DNA from 2 places in the Cupriavidus sp. NPDC089707 genome. Region 2 is predicted to be linked to the other one. Evidence: riboswitches for the same ligand, from Rfam matches in the RefSeq annotation. Region 2 holds a riboswitch; the other holds the start of a gene.
What was found. Region 2 has a riboswitch for glycine ahead of gcvT (glycine cleavage system aminomethyltransferase GcvT). Riboswitches for the same ligand answer to the same signal wherever they lie in the genome.
Positions count from the first base shown of each region.

Region 1: linked by a shared signal. The riboswitch ahead of ACIP1U_RS26060 (D-amino acid dehydrogenase) and the one ahead of gcvT (glycine cleavage system aminomethyltransferase GcvT) in region 2 are both predicted to bind glycine.

Region 1 is NZ_JBIVHB010000022.1:27,568-33,178, reverse strand. Features, by position in the region: gene ACIP1U_RS26060 (D-amino acid dehydrogenase) at 1-1,234, opposite strand, end outside; glycine riboswitch at 1,289-1,418, opposite strand; glycine riboswitch at 1,419-1,520, opposite strand; gene ACIP1U_RS26055 (TonB-dependent receptor) at 1,827-4,070, shown strand; gene ACIP1U_RS26050 (sialidase family protein) at 4,076-5,311, shown strand; gene ACIP1U_RS26045 (TlpA family protein disulfide reductase) at 5,308-5,611, shown strand, end outside.
Region 2 is NZ_JBIVHB010000005.1:221,230-238,385, forward strand. Features, by position in the region: gene ACIP1U_RS11060 (YbdK family carboxylate-amine ligase) at 1-157, shown strand, start outside; gene ACIP1U_RS11065 (alpha/beta hydrolase) at 222-1,055, opposite strand; gene ACIP1U_RS11070 (OsmC family protein) at 1,066-1,539, opposite strand; gene ACIP1U_RS11075 (MBL fold metallo-hydrolase) at 1,566-2,303, opposite strand; gene ACIP1U_RS11080 (L-serine ammonia-lyase) at 2,517-3,893, opposite strand; gene gcvP (aminomethyl-transferring glycine dehydrogenase) at 4,044-6,974, opposite strand; gene gcvH (glycine cleavage system protein GcvH) at 7,080-7,460, opposite strand; gene gcvT (glycine cleavage system aminomethyltransferase GcvT) at 7,560-8,687, opposite strand; glycine riboswitch at 8,783-8,908, opposite strand; glycine riboswitch at 8,930-9,016, opposite strand; gene ACIP1U_RS11100 (glycine zipper 2TM domain-containing protein) at 9,146-9,373, opposite strand; gene ACIP1U_RS11105 (UvrD-helicase domain-containing protein) at 9,623-11,719, shown strand; gene ACIP1U_RS11110 (hypothetical protein) at 11,945-12,313, opposite strand; gene ACIP1U_RS11115 (ABC transporter substrate-binding protein) at 12,361-13,482, opposite strand; gene hemN (oxygen-independent coproporphyrinogen III oxidase) at 13,703-15,184, shown strand; gene ACIP1U_RS11125 (c-type cytochrome) at 15,259-16,137, opposite strand; tRNA gene ACIP1U_RS11130 (tRNA-Arg) at 16,591-16,666, shown strand.

The DNA.
Region 1 (5,611 bases), on a different contig from region 2:
CCGAAACCTTCGGCTGAACCAGCGCCTGTTCCACCACCCCCGCCACCATATCCGCCGTCACCGCCGACAGCGTCCATCCCAGGTGTCCATGCCCGGTGTTATAGAACACGCACCGAGCCCGCCCGCGGCCCACGCGCGGCAGCATGTCGGGCAGCATCGGCCGCAGCCCCGCCCACGGCACCACGCTGCGCGTGCTGACGCCGGGGAAGCACTGCTGCACCCATTCCACCAGCGGCCGGATGCGGTCGGCGCGGATGTCGCGGTTGAAGCCGTTGAACTCCGCGGTGCCGGCCACGCGGAAGCGGTCGTCGCCGAGGCGGCTGGTGACCAGCTTGGTTTCGTCGTCGAGCAGGCTGACGGTCGGCGCTGCGGCGCGGCTGGCGGCGTCGCTCAGGTTGACGGTGATGGAATAGCCCTTGACCGGATAGATGTTGACGCGGTCGCCCAGCCCGGCGGCCAGCGCACGGCTGGCGGTGCCGGCGCAGATCACCGCGCCGTCGAAGGTCATGGTGGTGCTGCCCGCGGCTTCCTGCACGGTGACCCTTGCACTGCGGCCATCGGTGGTGACGTTGCGCACGTCTTCGCCGTAGCGGCAGCGCACGCCCATGCGCTCGATGGCGGTGGCCAGGCCGCTGGTGAACTTGTGGATGTCGCCGGTCGAATCGCTTTCGGTGAAATAGCCGCCGTAGTAGGTGCCGGCCAGCGTCGGCTCGATCGCGCGCATTTCCGCCGGTGTCACTGCGCGGCGCTCCAGTCCGCCCTGTGCCAGCAGCGCCGAGACGCGGCCCGCGTGCTCGAAGCTCGCCTTGTCGCGGTAGATATGCAGGATGCCTTCGCGCTTGTGGTCGAAGTCGATGCCTTCCTGCGCCGCCCACGCGAACAGGTGCTCGCGCGCCGCGATGGCCAGGCGCGCGGTCTCGATGGTGTTGCGGCGGTAGTGCGGGATCGAGGCGATAAACTCGGCGAACCAGCTCAGCTTGTGCCAGCCCGGGCGCGGATTGACCAGTAGCGGCGCATCGCTGCGCAGCATCCACTTCAGGCCCTTGACGATGGTGGACCAGTGCGTCCAGACCTCGGCGTTGGAGGCGGACAGCTGCCCGCCGTTGGCGAACGAGGTTTCCATCGCGGCGTAGCGGTGGCGCTCGAACAGGGTGACGGAGAATCCGCGCCGGGCGAGCGCGTAGGCCGTGGTGACACCGGTGATGCCACCGCCGATGACGGCGATTGTCTTCATGATCTGGCAGTCCAGAAACGTCGGAGTTGGAGCCCGTACGCGACATGCGTGGCGGACGCCCCCTCTGTTCCAGACCTGAGAGATTCACGACAGTCGCCAGTGGTGCCGGTAGTACCGGTGGCGGGGGCCGCTTGCTCCTTCGGTATGCCGGCTGACGATGGCGGCATTCTTCAGAGTGCTGTGACGCGTGATACCGGTCCTTTTGCCTGAGAGTTTCCGGGGCGGTTGCTCCTTCGGCGCTGTCCGCGGCGGCTGCCGCCGGATCAGTCTCTCCCAGCATCACGTTGGCGTGTGAGCCAATCCGGGCAAATCTAGAGACAAAGGCCGCATATTGATATGCGGGTAAACGTGAATGGAGCCAGACGCCTTCGCATGGATCGGTCAAGTCACTTCCGTGCGGCGCGGCGCTATGTCGCACTGCGTCAAGCCGCCTCGCCGCCTAGAATGCCAGCACTCGCTAGGCGGAGGAAGCGCGGGAGGAAGCGCGCCGTAACACGAGCCGGATACGGCGCACCGGTCGGGCGAGCCAGAAGAACAGAAAGGTATTCCAGTGAGAAGAAATCGGATTGCGCTGGCCGCCTCGGCCGCGCTGATGGGCCCCGGCATCGCCGGCGCGCAGGCGGATGGACCCGTCAGCGCGCCGCAGCCCCTGCAGGAAGTCGTGGTCTCGGCCAAGACCGAGCGCGGCGAAACGCCCGCCACGCCGCCCAATACGCCATCGCCTGCCTACGGCATCAGCGCCGCGCGCATGGCGGACTTCAACGTCGTCAACACCGAAGACGCGCTCAAGTACGCGCCCAACCTCGCCGTGCGCAAGCGCTTCATCGGCGATATGAATTCGATCATCTCGGTGCGCAGCACCAGCTCGCGCCAGTCGGCGCGCGGGCTGGTTTATGCCGACGGCCTGCTGCTGTCCAACCTGCTGGGCTCGGATTTCACCTTCCCGCCCCGATGGTCGCTGGTCAATGCCGCGGAGATCGAGCGGGTCGACGTGCTGTATGGCCCGTATTCGGCGCTGTACCCGGGCAACTCGCTGGGCGCGACGGTGCTGATCAGCACGCGCACGCCGGAGAAGTTCCAGGGCGATGCCAGCGTGCAGCTGTTTACGCAGCGCTTCAACCTGTACGGCACACACGACAATTTCAACGGCGTGCATGCCAACGCCTACGTCGGCGACCGCGTCGGACCGTTCTCGTGGCTGGTCAGCGTCGACCGGCAGGACAGCAAGAGCCAGCCGCTGAGCTTCTACACCGCGGCGCGTTCGAGCGTGCGCGCGACCTCGGCCGACAAGCCGGTCACCGGCGCGTATTTCGACCAGGACCAGACCGGCGCCAACCGCACCGTGATGGGTGTCAACAGCGAGGGCGTCACGCACACCGTGCAGGACCAGCTCAAGGTCAAGCTCGGCTACGACATCACCAACACGCTGCAGGCGCAGTTCACCGCCGCCTACTGGCAGCAGGACCGCTCCAGCGCCACCGGTAGCTATCTGCGCGATGCCAACGGCAACGTGGTGTCGAGCGGCCCGGTCAATATCGGCGGCTTCCGCTACGTCATCCCCGCCAACGCGTTTGCACCGGGCAACGGCGAAGACGCGCGCTGGCTCTACGGCCTGTCCCTGCGCACGCGCAACGAAACCGGGTGGAACTTCTCCGGAGTGGCTTCGCTGTTCGATGTCAGCAAGGACATCAGCCGCACCGCCAGCACTGCAGGCAATGGCCCGGGCACGGTGACCTTTGGCGACGGCACCGGTTGGCGCACGCTCGACCTGAAGGCCGACTACCGCCCGCAGCAACTCAAGGGTGGCCACTGGGTCACCCTCGGCTACCACTACGATAATTACCGCCTCAGCAACACCACCTACAACACCTCTGACTGGCAGGCGGCCACCATCTCCGCGTTCAACAACGCCTTTGCCGGCAAGACCGAGACGCAGGCACTGTACGCGCAAGACGCGTGGTACTTCGCCGAGGACTGGAAGCTGATCCCTGGCGTGCGCTGGGAACACTGGCGCGCCTATGACGGCAGCCGCAGCCAGCCGGGCGTGAATGTCGCGTACCCGGTGCGCAGCGAGTCCAACTGGTCGCCCAAGCTCGCGCTGGAAAAGGCCATCGGGCAGGACTGGCTGGGCCGGCTGTCGCTCGGCCAGGCCTACCGCTACCCGACCGTCGCCGAGCTGTTCCAGGGCCGCATTACCGGCACCTCGCTGATCAACAACGATCCCAACCTGAAGCCGGAGCGCTCGTTCTCGAAGGACCTGACCTTCGAGCGCATGGTCGACCGGTCGTACTTCCGCGTCTCGGTGTATGAAGACGACATCCGCGATGCGCTGGTCAGCCAGACCAACACCACGGTGTTCCCCACCGTCACCAGCTTCCAGAACGTCGACCGCGTGCGCACGCGCGGCATCGAGCTGGCCTACGACGGGCGCGACGTGCTGTTCAGCGGCTTCGACCTGTCGGCCAGCGGCGCGTACAACCATTCCAAAACGCTGGAGAACGCCAACAACCCGGCATCGGTGGGCAAGTATTTCTATCGCATCCCGAAGTGGCGCGCGAACCTGGTTGGCACCTACCGCTTCACGCCGGCATGGACCGGCACGCTGGCGATGACCTATTCGGGGCGGCAGTACAATACGCTCGACAACAGCGACGTCAATCCCGACACCTTCGGCGGCACCAGCAGTTTCCTGACCTTCGACGTCAAGGTGACGTACAAGCCCGCCAGGAACGTGCGCCTCGGGCTTGGCATCGACAACCTGACCGACGAGCGTTACTTCGTCTACCATCCCTACCCGGGCCGGACGTTCTACGCCGAGGCCAAGCTTTCTTTCTGAGTGCAGTGACCAGCCCGACCCTGACCATGCAGCGCGTGCGCCGCAGCTTCCGAATCCTTGCCGCGGGCGTGATGGCCTGCACCGCGTTCGCCGCGATGGCGCAGCCTCATGGCGGTCACGGCGCGCAAAGCCCGGCGCCGAAGGCGAAGAGCGAACTTGGCACCGGCGCCGCCTTCGATCGAGATGGCCGGTTGTGGATCGCCTACAAGGACGGCCAGCACGTGGCGGTACGCGCGTCGACGGACCAGGGCCGCAGCTTCGGGCCGGTGCAGCACGTCAACAGCGTGCCCGAGCCAGTCGCGGCCGACCACGACAGCCGGCCAAAGGTAGCGGCGGGGCGCGACGGCGAGATCTATATCACCTGGACCCAGCCGCTGGCCAAGCCCTACACCGGCTTTATCCGCTTCGCGCGCTCCACCGACGGCGGCAAGACCTTTGCCGCGCCAGTGACGGTGCATGCCAACCGCGACCAGATCGCGCACCGCTTTGACGCGATCGCGGTCGACCCGGCCGGCCGCGTCTTCGTCAGCTGGATCGACAAGCGCGACGTGGTCGCCGCCGAGGCGCGCAAGCAGCCCTATGCCGGCGCGGCGATCTATTACGCGGTCTCTGCCGACCACGGCAAGAGCTTCCAGGGCGACTACAAGGTCGCCGACCAGTCATGCGAATGCTGCCGCATCGCGCTGGCGCCGACGCCGGACGGCAAGATGCTGGCGCTGTGGCGCCATGTGTTCCCGCCCAACGCGCGCGACCACGCGGTGGCGCTGCTCGGCGCCGACGGCAAGCCCGCGCCCATGCAGCGCGCGACCTTCGACGACTGGCGCATCGATGCCTGCCCGCATCACGGCCCAGGCGCCGCGGTGACGCCGGACGGCACGCTGCACATGGCCTGGTTCAACGTGAAGGCAGGCAAGCCCACGGTATCGGTGGGCCGCTTCAAGGACGGCAAGCTGCAGGCGCAGCGTCCGCTGGACGACCCGCGTGCGCAGCATGCCGATATCGTCGCGCTCGACGACCATCGCATCGTGGTGGCGTGGAAATCTTTCGACGGCCAGCAGACGCGGCTGTCGGCGATGCTGTCGCAGGACGGCGGCAAGACCTGGCAGGCGCGGCAGGTCGCCGGCACCGCGCGCGATTCGGACCAACCGCGCCTGCTGCAGCACGGCGGCCGTGCCTACGTGCTGTGGCGCACCGAGGCCGAAGGCTTCCAGGTCTTCCCGCTGGCGCAGGAGGGCGCATGACCGGGTGTAGGACGTTACGTCGCAAACTCGTCGCCACGCTGGCGGGCGCCGCGATCGCGCTCGGCGTCGCCGGCATGGCGCACGCGGCCGAACGTGTATCGGTCTTCGAATCCGCCAGTGCCGCGCAGCTCAGCGCCAGCCAGCAGGGCAAGCCGTTCGTGCTGGTGGTGTGGTCACTCGACTGTGTCTACTGCAAGCGCAATTTCGAAACCATCGGCAAGCTGCAGGCGAAGCATCGCAACCTGCGCGTGGTCACCCTGGCCATGGACCGGCCCGATGCGCTGCCGCAGGTGCAACAGC
Region 2 (17,156 bases):
GCATGCCGAGGCGCTCGATTCGCTGCCGGCACTGGCCAATATCCGCGCGCTGGCGGAGCGCCGCGACGGCGATGCGGAATGGCTGCGCCAGACCGATGCCGACGCGCGCAGCCAGCGCGAGACCGTGCGCAAGGCGTGCGAGCGCTGGGCGGCGTAACTCCGCCATCCGCTCACTTCACGCTGTAGCCGCGCCCCTGCATGCAGGCGGCGCACTGCGCGGATCAGCGGGCCGTGGGCGGCGCCAGCAGGAACCCGACCGCGTTGCGCCACCACGCCTCGTCGACGTAGCCGGTCCAGTCGTTATGGCCGGCATGGTCGATCACGGCCAGGCGGCGGGGTTCGTCCAGCGCTTCATAGAGCGCCTTGCCGAAGCGCGCCGGCACGATGTTGTCGCGCTCGGCCACCACTACCATCACCGGGCGTCCCAGTCCGGCCAGGTTGGCCACGTTGTCATAGCGGTCGCGCAGCAGCCAGGCGGTGGGCAGCCATGCGTAGTGGTGCGAGGCGATGCTCGCCAGCTTATCCCACGGCGTGATCAGCAGCACCGCGGCGACGTGCTCGCGCTGGCGCGCGGCGACGGCAGCGGCGACCCCGGCGCCGAGCGATTCGCCGACCAGCAGCAGCGGACCGTCGAACTGGCGGCGGGCTAGCGCGATGAGCTGCTCTGCATCGTCGACGAAACTGCGCTCGCCAAGCGCCCCGTTGCGCGGGCCATAGCCGGGGTATTCGGCCAGGATCACGCGGATGCCCAGCCGCGTCAGCACGCTGGCGTAGTAGCCGCGGTGGCCGGCGTGCCCGGCATTGCCGTGGAAGACGATGGCGGTCGCGCGGACGGGGCCGTGCGGCTCGGCCAGCAGGCCGCGAAAGTCATCCGGGCCCGGCCATGTGCGCAGTCCGGGCGCGACCATGTCGTCGACCGAGGCCTTGTCGGGAAAATAAAGGAAGCGATCCTGCAGCATCAGGATGGCTCCCAGCAGGACCACACCGGCCAGCAGCCAGCGCAGCAGGCGGCGCGCCGGCGCGGACCGTGCCGCAAGCTGCGCGGTTCCTGGCATGGCACGTCGGCTAGGCGCCGGCGACCACCGGTTCGCACCGCACCTCGGTCCGGACCGAATTGGCGATAAAGCAGGCATCGTGCGCGGCATGGTGCAGGCGCTCCAGCTCGTCGCCGGTAGGTTCGCGCTCGCCGGAGAAGGTGACCTGGGGGCGCAAGGTCACCACCGTCATCGCCATCTGGCCCTCGCGGTTCTTTTCCATCACGCCGGTGGCAGCATCCACATAGCGGTCGACGACAAAGCGCTGCTTTGCCGCCAGCGACAGGAACCACAGCATGTGGCAGCTCGACAGCGATGCGATGAACATCTCTTCCGGGTCGACCGCGCTGGCGTCCGACATCGGCAACGGCACCACATGGGGCGACGACGAACCCGGGACTTCCGCGCCGCCGTCGAAGCGCAGCACGTGCCTGCGGCTGTAGCGGTTGCCGGTGAAATCCTGCCCGTCGCGTTGCCACAGCACTTCGGCGGTATATACGGACATGCGCTGACTCCTAAGGTTGGAATGCTTCAGGCGCCGTGCGGCACGCTCTCGCCGTCGCGCAGACCCAGGCGCTGGTTGGCCGGCACCGCGATATCGATCAGCCTGGGCCGTGGCAGGTTAAGGTTGCGCATCATCTCGACGAACTCCTCGCGCGTGCGGCCCGATACGCGGCTGTTGTGCGCGCGCTCATGGCCGATGGTGGAGGAGGTCTGGCCCTTGTAGTCGTGCGCGGGATAGACCCGGGTGTCGTCAGGCAGCGCGAAGAGCTTGCGGGTCAGGCTGTCGTACAACGTGCCGGCGTCGCCCGACTGGAAATCGGTGCGGCCGCAGCCGTCGATCAGCAGTGCATCGCCGGTGAAGACGCGGCGCACGATGCCGTCGGGCGTGGGCTCTTCCCACAGGTAGCTCATGCTGCCGGCGGTGTGGCCGGGCGTATGGATCGCGCGCAGCACCTGCTTGCCGAATGCGACGGTGTCGCCGTCGATCAGTTGCTTCTGTGCTGGCCTGATATCGCAGCCCGACGGCGCCGCGGTGTGCGCGCCGGTCTGCATGGCGAGATGGCCGGCGGAGGTAATGTGGTCGGCGTGGGCGTGGGTCTCGATGACCCAGGCCAGGTGTGCGCCGGTATCCTTGATCAGCGCCAGGTCGCGTTCGAGCTGGTGGTCGACCGGGTCGATCAGCAGCGCGTCCTTCGTTTCCGCATCGATCAGCAGGTAGGTGAAGGTGGACGAGGTATCGTCAAAGAGCTGGTGGAAGGTCTGCATGGCGGGCGCTCTTGTTCTGCGGTCGGGGAACGCCGCCATGATACGCCGCAAACCATGCACGATGTACGTCGGTTTTCGCCCCTCTCCCACTGGGAGAGGGGCGGGGGAGAGGGCAGCGTCTCAACGAAGTGAGGCTTACATGCTTGCCATGCGCCGGCCCTCTCCCCCGACCCCTCTCCCGCGCGCGGGAGAGGGGGGAAAACCGCCGCGCGTTTAACACTCCACGATATTCACCGCCAGCCCGCCGCGCGCCGTTTCCTTGTACTTTGTCTTCATATCGGCGCCGGTCTCGCGCATGGTCTTGATCACCGAATCGAGCGATACGTAGTGCGTGCCGTCGCCGCGCAGGGCCATGCGCGCCGCGTTGACCGCCTTGACCGATGCCATCGCATTGCGCTCGATGCATGGAATCTGCACCAGGCCGCCGACGGGATCGCAGGTCAGGCCGAGGTTGTGCTCCATGCCGATCTCGGCCGCGTTCTCCACCTGCGCCGGGCTGCCGCCGAGCACAGCGGCAAGCGCGCCGGCCGCCATCGAGCAGGCCACGCCGACTTCCCCCTGGCAGCCCACTTCGGCCCCGGAGATCGACGCATTCAGCTTGTACAGCAGCCCGATCGCGCCCGCGGTCAGCAGGAAATCGACCACGCCCTGCTTGTTCGCTCCGGGCACGAAGCGGTCGTAGTAATGCAGCACGGCGGGAATGATGCCGGCAGCGCCGTTGGTCGGCGCGGTCACCACACGGCCGCCCGCCGCATTCTCTTCATTGACGGCGATGGCGTACAGGTTGACCCAGTCCATCACCGACAGCGGATCCGACAGTGTGCGCTCGGCGCGCTCGGTCAGGCTGCGGAACAGCTCGGGCGCGCGCCGCTTCACCTTGAACGGCCCCGGCAGTTCGCCATCGGTACGGCAACCGCGCGCGACGCAGGCCTGCATCACGTCCCAGATATGCAGCAGGCCGTCGATGACTTCTTGCTCGCTGCGCCACGTCAGTTCGTTTTCCAGCATCAGCCGCGCAATGCTCTTGCCGCTGGCCTGCGCCATCTGCAGCATGTCCTTGCCGCTGCGAAACGGGTGCGGCAGCTGCTGCGCGGCGTTAAGCACCTGGGTATTGGGCGCACCCGCCGTGACCACGAAGCCTCCGCCGACCGACAGGTAGCGCGCTTCGCGCAGGCTCGCACCGCTGGCGTCGAAGGCATGGAATTTCATGCCGTTGGGATGCTCGGCCAGTGCCTCGCGGCGGTAGAACGCGATGTGCTCCTTCTCGACGAAGGGCACGAGATGGCGTCCCAGCAGCGACAGCTCGCGCGTCTTGCGCAACGCCGCGATCCTTGTGTCGATGGAGTCGGGGTCGATGGTGTCGGGCGCCTCGCCCATCAGGCCGAGGATCACGCCCTTGTCGGTGCCGTGCCCCTTGCCGGTGGCGCCGAGCGAGCCATATAGCTCGACCCGCACGCTGGCCACCTGCGGCAGCAGGCCGTCGCGCTCCAGCCCCTGCGCGAACATCAGGGCCGCGCGCATCGGGCCCACGGTATGCGAGCTCGACGGGCCGATGCCCACCTTGAACAGATCGAAGACGCTGACTGCCACGGAATGTCTCCAGCAATGGGATGGCCTTGCAGAGGCTCTTGTTAGGCGGTCGAAGTACGGTAACGGACACCGCGGCTGGCGGGCCCGTCATCTTGAGAATAGTGCGACTGCCGTGCCACCGCAGAGGCGATGGCACGGCCCAGGGGTGCGTCAGTCGACCACGTAGTCGCTGACCGGCACGCAGCTGCAGAACAGGTTGCGGTCGCCATACACGTTGTCGGCACGGCCGACCGGCGGCCAGTACTTCTGCGTGCGCAGCGATGCCACCGGGTAAGCGGCTTCCTCGCGCGTGTACTTGTGGGACCACTCGTTGGCGGTCACCACCGCGGCGGTGTGCGGCGCGTGCTTGAGCGGGTTGTCCTCGAGGTCGAAAGTACCGTCGGCGACGCGGCCGATTTCCTGGCGGATCGCGATCATCGCGTCGATGAAGCGGTCCAGCTCATGCAGCGCCTCGCTTTCGGTCGGCTCGATCATCAGCGTGCCCGGCACCGGGAAGCTCATGGTCGGCGCGTGGAAGCCGTAGTCCATCAGGCGCTTGGCTACGTCTTCGTTGCTGATGCCGGTTTCCTTCTGCAGCGGGCGCACGTCCAGGATGCACTCGTGCGCGACCAGGTCGTGCTGGCCGGTGTACAGCACCGGGTAGTACGGCGCCAGGCGCTTGGCCACGTAGTTGGCCGCCAGGATGGCGTTCTCGGTGGCGGCGGTCAGGCCGGCCGAACCCATCATCGCGATATACATCCACGAGATCGGCAGGATGCTGGCCGAGCCGAATGGTGCCGCCGACACGCCGCCGATGCCGCGGTCGTCACGGCGGTAGCCGACGCTGTCCTGGTTAGGCAGGAAGTCTGCCAGGTGCGCGCCGACCGCGACCGGACCCACGCCCGGGCCGCCGCCGCCGTGCGGGATGCAGAAGGTCTTGTGCAGGTTCAGGTGCGACACATCGCCGCCGAACTGGCCAGGTGCGGCGGTGCCGACCATCGCATTCATGTTGGCGCCATCGACATAGACCTGGCCGCCGTGCTTGTGCACGATCTCGCAGATCTGCTGCACGCCCTGCTCGAACACGCCGTGCGTGGACGGGTAGGTGATCATGATCGCCGCCAGGTTCTTGCTGTGCTGCCCGGCCTTCTTCGCCAGGTCTTCCAGGTCGACGTTGCCGTTCTCGTCGCAGGCCACCACCACCACCTTCATGCCGGCCATCTGCGCCGACGCCGGGTTGGTGCCGTGCGCCGACGACGGGATCAGGCAGATGTCGCGGTGGCTCTCGCCGCGGCTGGCGTGATACGCATGGATGATCAGCAGGCCCGCGTACTCGCCTTGCGAGCCCGCGTTGGGCTGCAGGCTGACCGCGGCGTAGCCGGTGGCGGCGCACAGCATGGCCTCGAGCTGATCGATCATCTCGCGGTAGCCCACGGTCTGGTCCAGCGGCGCGAACGGGTGGATCTGGCTGAACTCGGGCCAGGTCACCGGGATCATCTCGCTGGTCGCGTTCAGCTTCATCGTGCACGAGCCCAGCGGGATCATGGTGCGGTCCAGCGCCAGGTCCTTGTCGGCCAGCATGCGCAGGTAGCGCAGCATCTCGTGCTCGGCGTGGTGCGTATTGAACACCGGGTGGGTCAGGTACTCGCTGGCGCGCGCCAGTTCGGCCGGGAAGGCATCATTGGTGACAGCTTCAAGCTTGTCGAAATCGAGGCCCGCCGGCAGCGGCTTGCCTTGCGTGAAGATTTCCCACAGCGCAACCACGTCGTCGCGGGTGGCGGTCTCGTCCAGCGAGATGCCGACGCGCGTGGCGCCGGCATGGCGCAGATTGATGCCGCGCGCGGTGGCGGCGGCGTGGATGGCCTCGGTGTTGAAGCCGGTTTCCAGCGTCAGCGTGTCGAAGAAGGTGGCGTTGGTGCGGGCGAAGCCGAGCTGCTCCAGGCCGGCGGCCAGCGTCGCGGCCAGGCGATGCACACGCTGCGCGATGCGCTTCAGGCCCTGCGGGCCGTGGTACACGGCGTACATCGATGCCATCACCGCCAGCAGCACCTGCGCGGTACAGATGTTGGAGGTGGCCTTTTCGCGGCGGATATGCTGCTCGCGCGTCTGCAATGCCAGGCGATACGCCTTATTGCCTTGCGCGTCGACGGTCACGCCGACCAGGCGGCCCGGCATCGAGCGCTTGAACGCATCCTTTACCGCCATGTAGCCGGCGTGCGGGCCGCCAAAGCCCAGCGGCACGCCGAAGCGCTGCGAGTTGCCCACGGCCACGTCGGCACCCCATTCGCCCGGCGCCGCGATCAGCGTCAGCGCCAGCAGGTCGGCGGCAGCCACCACCAGGCCGCCGGCGGCGTGCACGGCGTCGGCGATGGCGCGGTAGTCATGGATATCGCCGTTCACGCCCGGGTACTGCAGCAGCACGCCGAAGGCGCCCGCCGCAGCGGCGTCGGCGGCGGGGCCGACCTTGACGTCGATGCCCAGCGGCAGCGCGCGCGTGCGTACCACTTCCAGCGTCTGCGGCAGCACGTCGTCGGCGACGAAGAAGGTGTTCGAGTCGTGCTTGTTCACGCGCTGCAGCAGCGTCATCGCTTCGGCGGCGGCAGTGCCTTCGTCGAGCATCGACGCGTTGGCGATATCCAGCCCGGTCAGGTCGGTGACCATCTGCTGGAAGTTCAGCATCGCTTCCAGGCGGCCCTGCGAGATTTCCGGCTGGTAGGGCGTGTAGGCGGTGTACCAGGCGGGGTTCTCGAAGATATTGCGCAGCACGACCGCGGGCGTGACGGTGTTGTAGTAGCCCTGGCCGATAAAGCTCTTCAGCACGCGGTTCTTGCGCGCCAGGCCGCGCAGCCTGGCAAGTGCGGCTTCCTCGCTCAGCGGCTCGGTGAACTCGCCCATCGGCATGCCGTCGCGGCGGCGGATGGCGGCGGGGATGACGGCATCGATCAGCGCAGCGCGGCTGTCGTAGCCGAGCACCTGCAGCATGTGCTGCTGTTCGGGGGTATCGGGGCCGATGTGGCGGGCGGCGAAGGCGTCGCGCGCCTCCAGTTCGGCCAGCGTGGGCCGGTTACCTTGGGCGGCATTCATGGGAAGCGGGGCGTTCATTGGCAAGAACCTCGTGGGGAGCGCTGCGGCAGGTGGTCAGCCGTGCCGCAGCGCTGCAAATGCTGTGTGTCGATCCCGCGTGCAGGATCGACGGGGCCGGGGCGATCAGGCGCCGACGCTGGCCTTGTACGCGTCAGCCGACATCAGGCCGTTGACGTCGTCGCTGTTGGCCGGCTTGAGCTTGAACAGCCAGGCGTCGAAGGCGTCGGCATTGACGCTTTCCGGCGCGGCCGTGGCGGCCTCGTTGACGGCGATTACTTCGCCCGCCACCGGGGCGTAGATGTCGGAAGCGGCCTTCACCGATTCCACCACTGCCAGCGCGTCGCCGGCCCCGACCGACTTGCCCACTTCGGGCAGTTCCAGGAAGACGATGTCGCCCAGCGCGTCCTGTGCGTGGTCGGTGATGCCGATGGTGAGCGTGCCGTCGGCTTCGACGCGCACCCACTCATGCGACTCGGTATATTTGAGGTCGGCGGGGAAATTCATGAAGGTTCTCCGGATTCAGATCTGTTTCTTGTTGGGTGATGCCTGCCCGGCAACGCTGCCGGCAGGCGAGGGCGACCGTTGGGTGAGCGGGTGTTTCCCTTAGCTCACGAGTGCCTTGCCATTACGCACAAACGGCAGTTTAACCACAGTCGCGTTGAGTTTGCGGTCGCGGATCTCCACCTGCACGGTGTCGCCCACGTTCACGCCCTGTGGCAGGCGCGCGAACGCGATCGATTGCGACAGCGACGGGCTGAAGGTGCCGCTGGTGATTTCGCCGTCACCGGCGGGGGTGATGACCTTCTGATGGGCACGCAGCACGCCGCCTTTGTCACGCAGGATCAGGCCGAGGAACTGCTGGCGTGAGCCGGCCGCGGCCAGCGCCGCCTTGCCGGTGAAGTCGCGCTCGCTCTGCAGGTCGACGGTCCAGGCCAGGCCGGCGTCCAGCGGCGAGGTATTGATGTCCATGTCCTGGCCGTACAGGTTCATGCCGGCCTCCAGGCGCAGCGTGTCGCGCGCACCCAGGCCGGCCGGGCGCACGCCCGCGGCACGCAGTTTTTCCCACAGGCCGGCGACGCTGGCGGCCGGCACGACCAGCTCGAAGCCGTCTTCGCCGGTGTAGCCGGTGCGCGCGACCATGATCTCGCCGAGGGCGGGATCATGGACCACGACAGCGTTGAACGGCTTGAGCGCATCGGAAGGTTGGGTCGACGGGAAGGTGCTCCACACCTTGGCGCGGGCGTTGGGCCCTTGCACCGCGACGATCGCCAGCGGCTGCACGCCCGCGGGGGCGACGTCTTCACGGCGCGGGGTGATGGTCACGCCGCTGCCGGTGGCGTCATTGCGCGCGCGGATCCAGTCGATATCGCCGACCGCGGTGCTGGCGTTGACCACCAGGCGGAAACGGTCCTCGGCAAAAAAATAGACGATCAGGTCGTCAATGACGCCGCCTTTTTCGTCGAGCATGCAGGAATAGAGCGCCTTGCCCGGCGTCTGCAGCTTGTCGACGTTGTTGGCCAGCAGGCCGCGCAGGAAGGCGCGGGTATTGGCGCCGTTGAGATCGACCACGCACATGTGCGACACGTCGAACATGCCGGCATCGGTGCGCACGGCGTTATGTTCTTCGATTTGGGAGCCGTAGTTGACCGGCATCTCCCAGCCGCCGAAGTCGACCATGCGGGCGCCGAGGGCGCGGTGGATGGCGTTGAGGGGCGTGGCCTGGAGCGTCATGGAATCCTCGGGGGCAATGTCGGGTTGCGAAAACAAAAAAGGGCCATCCGCCGCAACGATCGCTACGCCGAAATGGCAAGCAATCCGCTGCGGCGGATGACCCCTCTGTCCTCGATACCTGAGAGATTACGAGGCGGATCCTGTGGATCCCCATCCTCGCGCGCCCCTTCGGTGGGCACGCTCGCCATGAATGGTGGGTGCCGCTCTCCAGAGTGCGGCATGCATCGTGTGCATGTTGCATGCCGATCCGAACGGTCCGTGGTGCCTGAGAGTTTTCGGGTGATACCCCTTCGGCGGCGCAGTTCTGCGCGCTCTCCCGGTCGGATGCGCGCAATGTACGGGAGGCCCCGGCCTTTGTCAAACCAAGCCGGACGGCCGCCCGGCGGCTGTACCCGTTCCTGCGCCCCGCCGCCAGGGGCGGACTGAAGCAGGATTGAAGCGAGGGTCTGTCGGGAGACTTACTTTTTCTTGTCGTCGGTCACGACGTTACCAATCACGCCGCCAACGGCCGCGCCACCCAGCGTACCCAGTGCGCTGCCCTCGGTCAGGATGGCACCACCCACAGCGCCCGCGCCCGCGCCGATGGCGGTATTGCGTTGCTTCGGGGTCATGTCCGCGCAACCGGCAAATGCCGCGACCGTCGCGCCGATCAGGGTCACCTTGGTCAATGTCTGCAGGGTTTTCATTGTGGGCTCCGAGTGATGGATATTCCATGTCCGGGACAGGCTCTGGACATAATACTTAGAGCCCGGCGCGCTCCGATTGGCTCCGGCCTTTACGAAGTGTTACGCCGGTGACACAAGGGAGGCCGGTGACGCGGCGCGCGCTGACTGACCGGCCGCGGCCAGCGTGTTAGCATCGACAGCTTTGCCGCTGGGCGCTTGTGCTGCCCCTGGCGCGCCTCGCATTCGCCCCATTTCCCGATCGCCTTTCGCATGAGCCACGGCCTGAATTCCGCCCAATCCGAAGCCGTCCGCTACCTGGATGGACCCTGCCTGGTGCTGGCCGGGGCGGGTTCCGGCAAGACCCGCGTGATCACGCAGAAGATCGCGCACCTGATCGAGGACAAGGGTTTCGAGCCGCGCCATATCGCCGCCGTCACCTTCACCAACAAGGCGGCCAAGGAGATGCAGGAGCGCATCGGCAAGCTGATGGAAGGCAAGACCACGCGCGAGGGCAAGCGCATCCCGCTCAAGCAGCTCACGGTCTGCACCTTCCACTCGCTGGGCGTGCAGATCCTGCGCCTGGAGGCGGAGCACGTCGGACTGAAGCCGCAGTTCTCGATCATGGATTCGGACGATTGCTTCGGCCTGATCCAGGAGCAGCTCGGCACCACCGACAAGAAGTTGATCCGCGGCGTGCAGAGCACGATCTCGCTGTGGAAGAACGGCATGGTCGATCCCGAGGCCGCGATCGCGCAGGCCGCCAATGCCGACGAGCACCAGGCCGCGCTGGTCTACCGCAACTACGTCGCCACGCTGAACGCCTACCAGGCGGTGGATTTCGACGACCTGATCCGTTTGCCCGCGGAACTGTTCGCGCGCAATGAAGCGGTACAGCTCAAGTGGCAGAACCGGTTGCGCTACTTCCTGGTCGACGAATACCAGGACACCAACGCCTGCCAGTACCAGCTGCTCAAGCTGCTGGCGGGCGGCTCGCACCTGCGAGCGCCGGCCTTCACCGCGGTGGGCGACGACGACCAGGCCATCTACGGCTGGCGCGGTGCCACGCTGGACAACCTGCGCGGGCTGCAGACCGACTTCCCCGACCTCAAGGTGATCAAGCTGGAGCAAAACTACCGCTCCACCGTGCGCATCCTGGAAGCGGCCAACGCGGTCATCGCCAACAATCCCAAGCTGTTCGACAAGAAGCTGTGGAGCGAGCACGGCATGGGCGATCCCATCTCCATCCACCCGATGAACGACGAGGAGCACGAGGCCGAGTCGGTGGTGTTCCGCCTGTCGGCGCACAAGTTCGAGCGCCGCGCGCAGTTCCGCGACTACGCCATCCTGTACCGCGGCAACCACCAGGCGCGGCTGTTCGAGCAGATCCTGCGGCGCGAGCGCATCCCCTACGTGCTGTCGGGCGGCCAGAGCTTCTTCGACAAGGCCGAGATCAAGGACATCTGCGCCTACCTGCGCCTGATCGCCAATCCCGACGACGATCCCGCCTTTATCCGCGCGATCACCACGCCGCGCCGCGGCGTCGGCAACACCACGCTCGAAGTGCTGGGCACCTTCGCCGGGCAGGCCAAGGTGTCGCTGTTCGAAGCGGCGATGATGGGCGGCATCGAGGGCAAGCTGCAGCCGCGCCAGCTGGAGCCGCTGCGCGTGTTCTGCGAATCAATGGTGCGGCTGGCCGACCGCGCGGCCAAGGACCCGGCAACTGAAGTGCTTGACGACCTGATGGCCGGTATCCATTACGAGGCCTACCTCTACGACAGCTTCGACGAGCGGCAGGCCCAGTCGCGCTGGACCAACACGCTGGAGTTCCTCGAATGGCTCAAGCGCAAGGGCACCAAGCCGGAATCGGCCGAGGGCGAGGAAGCCACCGGCTATGACAATGCCGACGGATTCGGCAGCGAAGGCAAGAACCTGCTGGAACTGACGCAGACCGTGGCGCTGATGAGCATGCTCGAAGGCCGCGAGGAAGATCCGGACGCAGTGCGGCTGTCGACGCTGCACGCCTCCAAGGGGCTGGAATACCCGCACGTGTTCCTGGTCGGCGTGGAAGAGGGCATCCTGCCCCACTGCCGCGAAGACGACGACATGACCGACGAGAAGATCGAGGAAGAGCGCCGGCTGATGTACGTCGGCATCACCCGCGCGCAGCGCAGCCTGCAGATCAGCTGGTGCAAGAAGCGCAAGCGTGCGCGCGAGACCTATTCGTGCCAGCCGTCGCGCTTTATCGGCGAGATGAAACTGGAAGACGCGCCGGCGCCCAAGGACGAAACGCCGGCGATGAGCCCCAAGGACCGGCTTGGCGCGCTCAAGGCGCTGCTCGGCGGCCCCGGCAAGGCGGCAGCTGGCTGACGTTCAGTACAGTCCCGATACAAAACCCTGCCAGGCCGACAAGACCGCGTGCGCCTCAGTTATTAGCATGACGGTTGTGCCGCCTGTGCTTTTCACGGCAGTGCGGCTGTGCGGCGGCAGGGCCTTTATCCGGGCCTTACCGCTCCCCCCAGGCGTCACGCTGGTTTTTCCCTGTATTTGGCCCCCGCCGCGACAGCGTGCGGGGGCAATTTTTTTGTGCGGCGCTCAGCGTCCCTGCAGCTGCGGTGCGCCCGGCGGCGGCGCCATCATCGGTCCCGGTGGCAATCCAAGCCAGCGCGCGGCATCGGGCGCGCCGCGCAGGCGCTGGACGGAATCAAGACTGTCGTCGAGCGCCAACCAGCGCTCGCGCACGGCGCGGCGGTCCTGTTCGAGCGCCTGGTGCAGGCGGTCCATGGCTTCGGCGCGCTGCCGCAGCGGGCCGTCCGGCGTCGCGTCGGCGGTCTCGCGCAGGAAGCGGGCGCCCAGTTCCAGCGCATGCGCTTCCGCCTCCACCGCGGTGCTGCGTGCGGCCTGCCAAAGCCTGGCCTGGGCCGGGTTCAGGCCGAGCGACTCGGGCGTCGCCGGGGCAGGCATGGCCGGCGGGATCGAAACGTGCGCTGCCGGACCGCGAGTTGCTGTCGCTACCGCGCGCCTGAGACCGCCAGCGTGACGTACTGCGAGCCGCGCTGGCCGTGGCTGAAGTCGAGGGTAAAGTCCCCGACGTCGACACGGCTCTGCAGCGCACGGCGCAGCTCAGCGGCACCACCGGCGCGCATACCTGCCAGCGCCCGCGCCAGCCATGCGGCGCCGATATAGCCGGCCAGCGTCGCCGAGGACGGCGGCTCATCCAGGTATTGCTTCATGCGCGCCACATGCTCCCTGACCACGCGCAGCGTGGCCTGCTGCGGACCGGGCGCGATCTGGGTCAGCACCATGCCGCCGGTGTAGCCAGAGCCGAGGATCTCGCGCGCGGCGGTGGCACTGACCGACGACAGGCCGACCAGGAAGCCATACCAGCCCTGCGCCGCCAGCGCTCGGCCCAGTCCGGCATAAGCCAGCGTATCGCCTGCCACGATCACGGCCCCGGGGCGGGCCGCTGCAATGCGCCGTGCCGCCGCGTCGGCACCCGGGTCGGCTTTGGGATCGAGCAGCACCGCGCGCGTGCCGGTCTGCGCCTCCAGCCGGGCCAGCGACGGCGTGGCGAAGTCCGGCGCCACCGCCAGCGCGATCGCGCTCAGGCCATAGCTGCGCAACTGCCGCACCGCAGCGTCGAGTTCGGCCTGGTAGTCGGCGCGGGTGAACCAGACGTTGTCCCCCGCCAACGCCAGGCCCGACAGCGGCGCGACAATCTGCACGCCGCGCCGGACCAGTTCGGCCGATGACGCCAGCGTCGGCAGGATGCGGTCGCCGGCGCCGAACAACAGTTCGGCGCGCTCGCTGTCGGCCAGTGCCACCGCCTGTGCCAGCGCGCGGCGTGGATCGGGATCGGCGTCGCGCACCACGTGGACGATCCGTACCGGGCCATTGGTAGCATTGGCCGCGTCGAACAGAACTTTGGCGCCAGCCAGGTAGTCGCGCGCCAGGTCGGCTTGCGCATTGCCGCGGTCGATCAGGTGGCCGACCACCACGGTGCGGCGCGCGGACGACTGAGCCAGCAGCGGGGCAGCGGGCAGCGCCAGGGCCGCTGCGCCGGCCGCAAGCAGGCGTCGGCGCAGCAGTAGGTACGGCAGGGAGGTCGGGGGCAGGAAGTCCGGGATCGGCATCGCACAGTAGGAAAGGGGCGCAAGTCGCGCCGGCGCGCAGCGTATCCGCCACGTATGACCGCCGTATGACCGCCGTGTGACCACCGTGTGACGCGTGGCGCCCACGCGCCCCTGAGGTGCCAGGGCCGCGCTTGACCGTGATCAACGCAACGCGCGGCGAGCGGTCCTAGCATGAGCTGTCAAAAACCGTTCCCCCGCGCCCCCCATGAATCCGCTTGCCATGACTATCCCTGCGCCCGACCGCCACGCGCTGTCGGACTTTCGCGCGCTTGCCGGCCGCATCGACGGCAACGGCCCGCGCTACACCTCCTACCCGACCGCCGACCGCTTCAAGAACGGCCCGGACCTGTCGCTGTACCACGACGCCCTGGCCGCCTGCCGTGCCGATGCTCTCGCGCCGTTGTCGCTGTACCTGCATATCCCGTTCTGCGAGAACATCTGCTACTACTGCGGCTGCAACAAGATCATCACGCGCGACCATGGCCGCAGCGCCCGCTACGTCACGTACCTGGGCCGCGAGATGGCGCTGCTGGCCGCGCAGCTCGGCACGCGCCGACGTGTGCTCCAGTCGCACTGGGGCGGCGGCACGCCGACTTTCCTGGATCCCGACGAAATGCGCCGCGTGATGGCGCTGCTGCACGAGCATTTCGAACTGCCGCCCGATGGCGAGCACTCGATCGAGATTGATCCGCGCCGCGTCGATGACACCCGCATGGCACTGCTGGCCGAACTGGGCTTCAACCGCGTCAGCCTGGGCGTGCAGGACTTCGATCCCGAGGTGCAGCAGGCCATCCACCGGATCCAGTCGTACGACGAAACCCGTGCCGTGGTCGACGCCTCGCGCCGGCTGGGCTTCCGCTCAGTCAGCCTCGATCTGATCTACGGCCTGCCGCACCAGACGGCCGCTCGCTTTGGCCGCACCATCGACCAGGTGCTGGCGCTGCGGCCCGACCGCCTTTCGGTCTACAGCTATGCGCACCTGCCGCATGTGTTCAAGCCGCAGCGCCGCATCGACGAAAGCGCGCTGCCGCCGGCCGGCGAGAAGCTCGACATCCTGGTTTCGACCATCGAACGCCTGACCGCCGAGGGTTACGTCTACATTGGCATGGACCACTTCGCGCTGCCCGACGACGACCTCGCCGTGGCGCAGCGCGAAGGCCGGCTGCAGCGTAACTTCCAGGGCTACTCCACGCACGCCGGCTACGACCAGCTCGGCCTCGGCATCTCGGCGATTGGCGCGGTGGCGGGACGCTACGTGCAGAACGCCCGCACGCTGGACGAGTATTACTCCGCGCTCGACCACGGCCGCCTGCCGCTTGTTCGCGGCGTGGCGATGACTGCAGACGATCATCTGCGGCGCGAACTGATCGGCGCGCTGATGTGCAACGGCGTGCTGGATATCCCGGCGCTGGAGCAGCGCCACGGCATCGATTTCCGCACCGACTTCGCGCCGGAACTGGTCGAACTTGCCACCCTGGCAGTCGATGGCCTGGTGCAGGTCGAGCCCGCCCGCATTACGGTCACGCCGCTGGGCCGGCTGCTGGTACGGCGCGTGGCGATGGTGTTCGACCGTTACCTGCGCGACGATGCCGCCCGCGCCGCGCTCGCCGGGCCCGAAAGCCAAGGCACGCCCCAGGCCGCCAACGACGGCGCGCAACCGATCCGCATCGTGCCGCGGGCGCGCTACTCGCGCGTGGTGTAACTGCAGCGATGCGCCAGGCCTAAAAAAACGCCCGCGAATTTCGCGGGCGTTTTTGCTTGCAGGGCAGGCGCGTCTTACTTGGCGGCGTTGGCCATGTAGTTCGACGCGGCGATCACGTCGGCGTCCGGGCCAGCGTAGCCGCCCTTGGGCGGCATCACGCCCTTGCCCTTCAGCGCGTAGTTGTGGACCGCGTCCATGCCTTCCTTCAGGCGCGGCGCCCAGGCGGCCTTGTCGCCAAATTTGGGCGCCCCGGCCACGCCGGCGGCGTGACAGGCGGCGCAGACTTGATCGTAGACCTTCTTGCCGACGTCGGCCGACGCAGCAGCCGGTGCCGCGGCAGCGGCTGACGGGGCCGCAGCAGCGGTTGCGGCCGGCGCAGCGGCAGCAGCCGGCGCGGCAGCGGCATCGGGCGCAGCGGCGGTGGTCGGTGCCGCGGCAGCCGGTGCGGGCGGTTCGGGGAATTTGGCGCCACCGGCGTCGGCCATGTAGACCACGGCGCGGGCCAGTTCGTAATCGGTGTAGTCGTCAGGCGTGCTTCCGGCGCGCGGCGGCATTGCGCCCTTGCCGGCCAGCACCGACTTCATCAGGCCGTCAAAGCCCTGGCCGATGCGCGCGGCCCAGTCGCCGGCAGTACCGTACTTGGGCGCACCCGCAGCGCCCGTGTCGTGGCAGGCCGCGCAGATTTCCTTGTAGACCTGTTCACCGGTCTTGAACACGCGCGGTGCGTTGGGGTCCTTGATTTCGAGCGACGCGACCGGCTTGATGCGGTCGTTGACGGCTTCTGCAGTGGTGACAGCGCCGGCACTTTCAGTCGAGCCGTGTCCCACAAAGTTGACCAGCAGGGCGATCACGATGATCGGTACCAGGAAAGCCGCGATCACCACAGCGATCAGCTGCTTGGGTGTCTTGATGGGAGACTCGTGTTCGTGGTGTTCGTTGTGGACGTCGCTCATACAGAACTCTCAGTTTTGCAGGAAACCTTCTGGCCGCTCACCCTCGGCTTGCTTTATCTGGCCCTCGTCTGACTGCTACATGGTCCGCAAGGGGCCAACAGAAGTCCGCCCGTGCTGCCTTGTGGCCATTGCCTGACTTGGGTCTGTCGCTATTTGCGCACTTCGGACTGTCTCCCGGACCGGGCCCCGGATTGTCGCTGAAACAAAGCCGCAAAGCCTTGATCCTGATCGACTGCGCGAGGGGCACGATTTGACGCAAATAGCTGGCGATTATAGCCCCATTCCACCCTTCGCCAGTGCCGAAAGCGGCGGTTGCGAGACGTCTGACAGCCCCTCCGGCGAGCGCGCATGGACGGCACGGGGCAAACGCGGTATGCTATACGACTTTCCTGCGGCGGCATTCGCGCGTCGCAATCGCTGTACCCGCAAAATCGGTTGAAAAACCGTCTCTGTGCGCCCGTAGCTCAATGGATAGAGTACTGCCCTCCGAAGGCAGGGGTTGCTGGTTCGATCCCAGCCGGGCGCGCCACTTCTTGTGCTTCTGCTTGTGTAGTCACGCCATTTGCGCCGACGACCGCGACCAGGACGCCAGCCACAACTCCCCCAGCTCGTTTCGCGAATAGCTCCACCAGGGAACGTTTGCCGCGTTCGCTCTGTTCGGCTTCGATTAGCGCGACCTGGGTACAGAAGTCCACGTCATAGCCGAGCGCTACACCGACGGTGACCGTGGCTGCGGTAGTCATGCGGCCGCGTTTCTTCCAGGTGCTGACCAAAGGCTGGCTCGCTCCGAGCAGGTCCTGCAGCGCCTTTTGTCCATGCGGGCTATGGCGCTCAACAAACTCATTGAAGAAATCCATCGACGTTTTCATGTGCGCTCCTTGACATAGCAGTGTGTTATCCCCGACATTCCGCATAACACGTTGCTATGTATCGCAGGGTGTTATCTGACGCGAATCATAACGGGTAAACCGGGCAGGGGGTCGAGAAATGGCGCTAGCAACTGTGCTGGGCCTCACAGT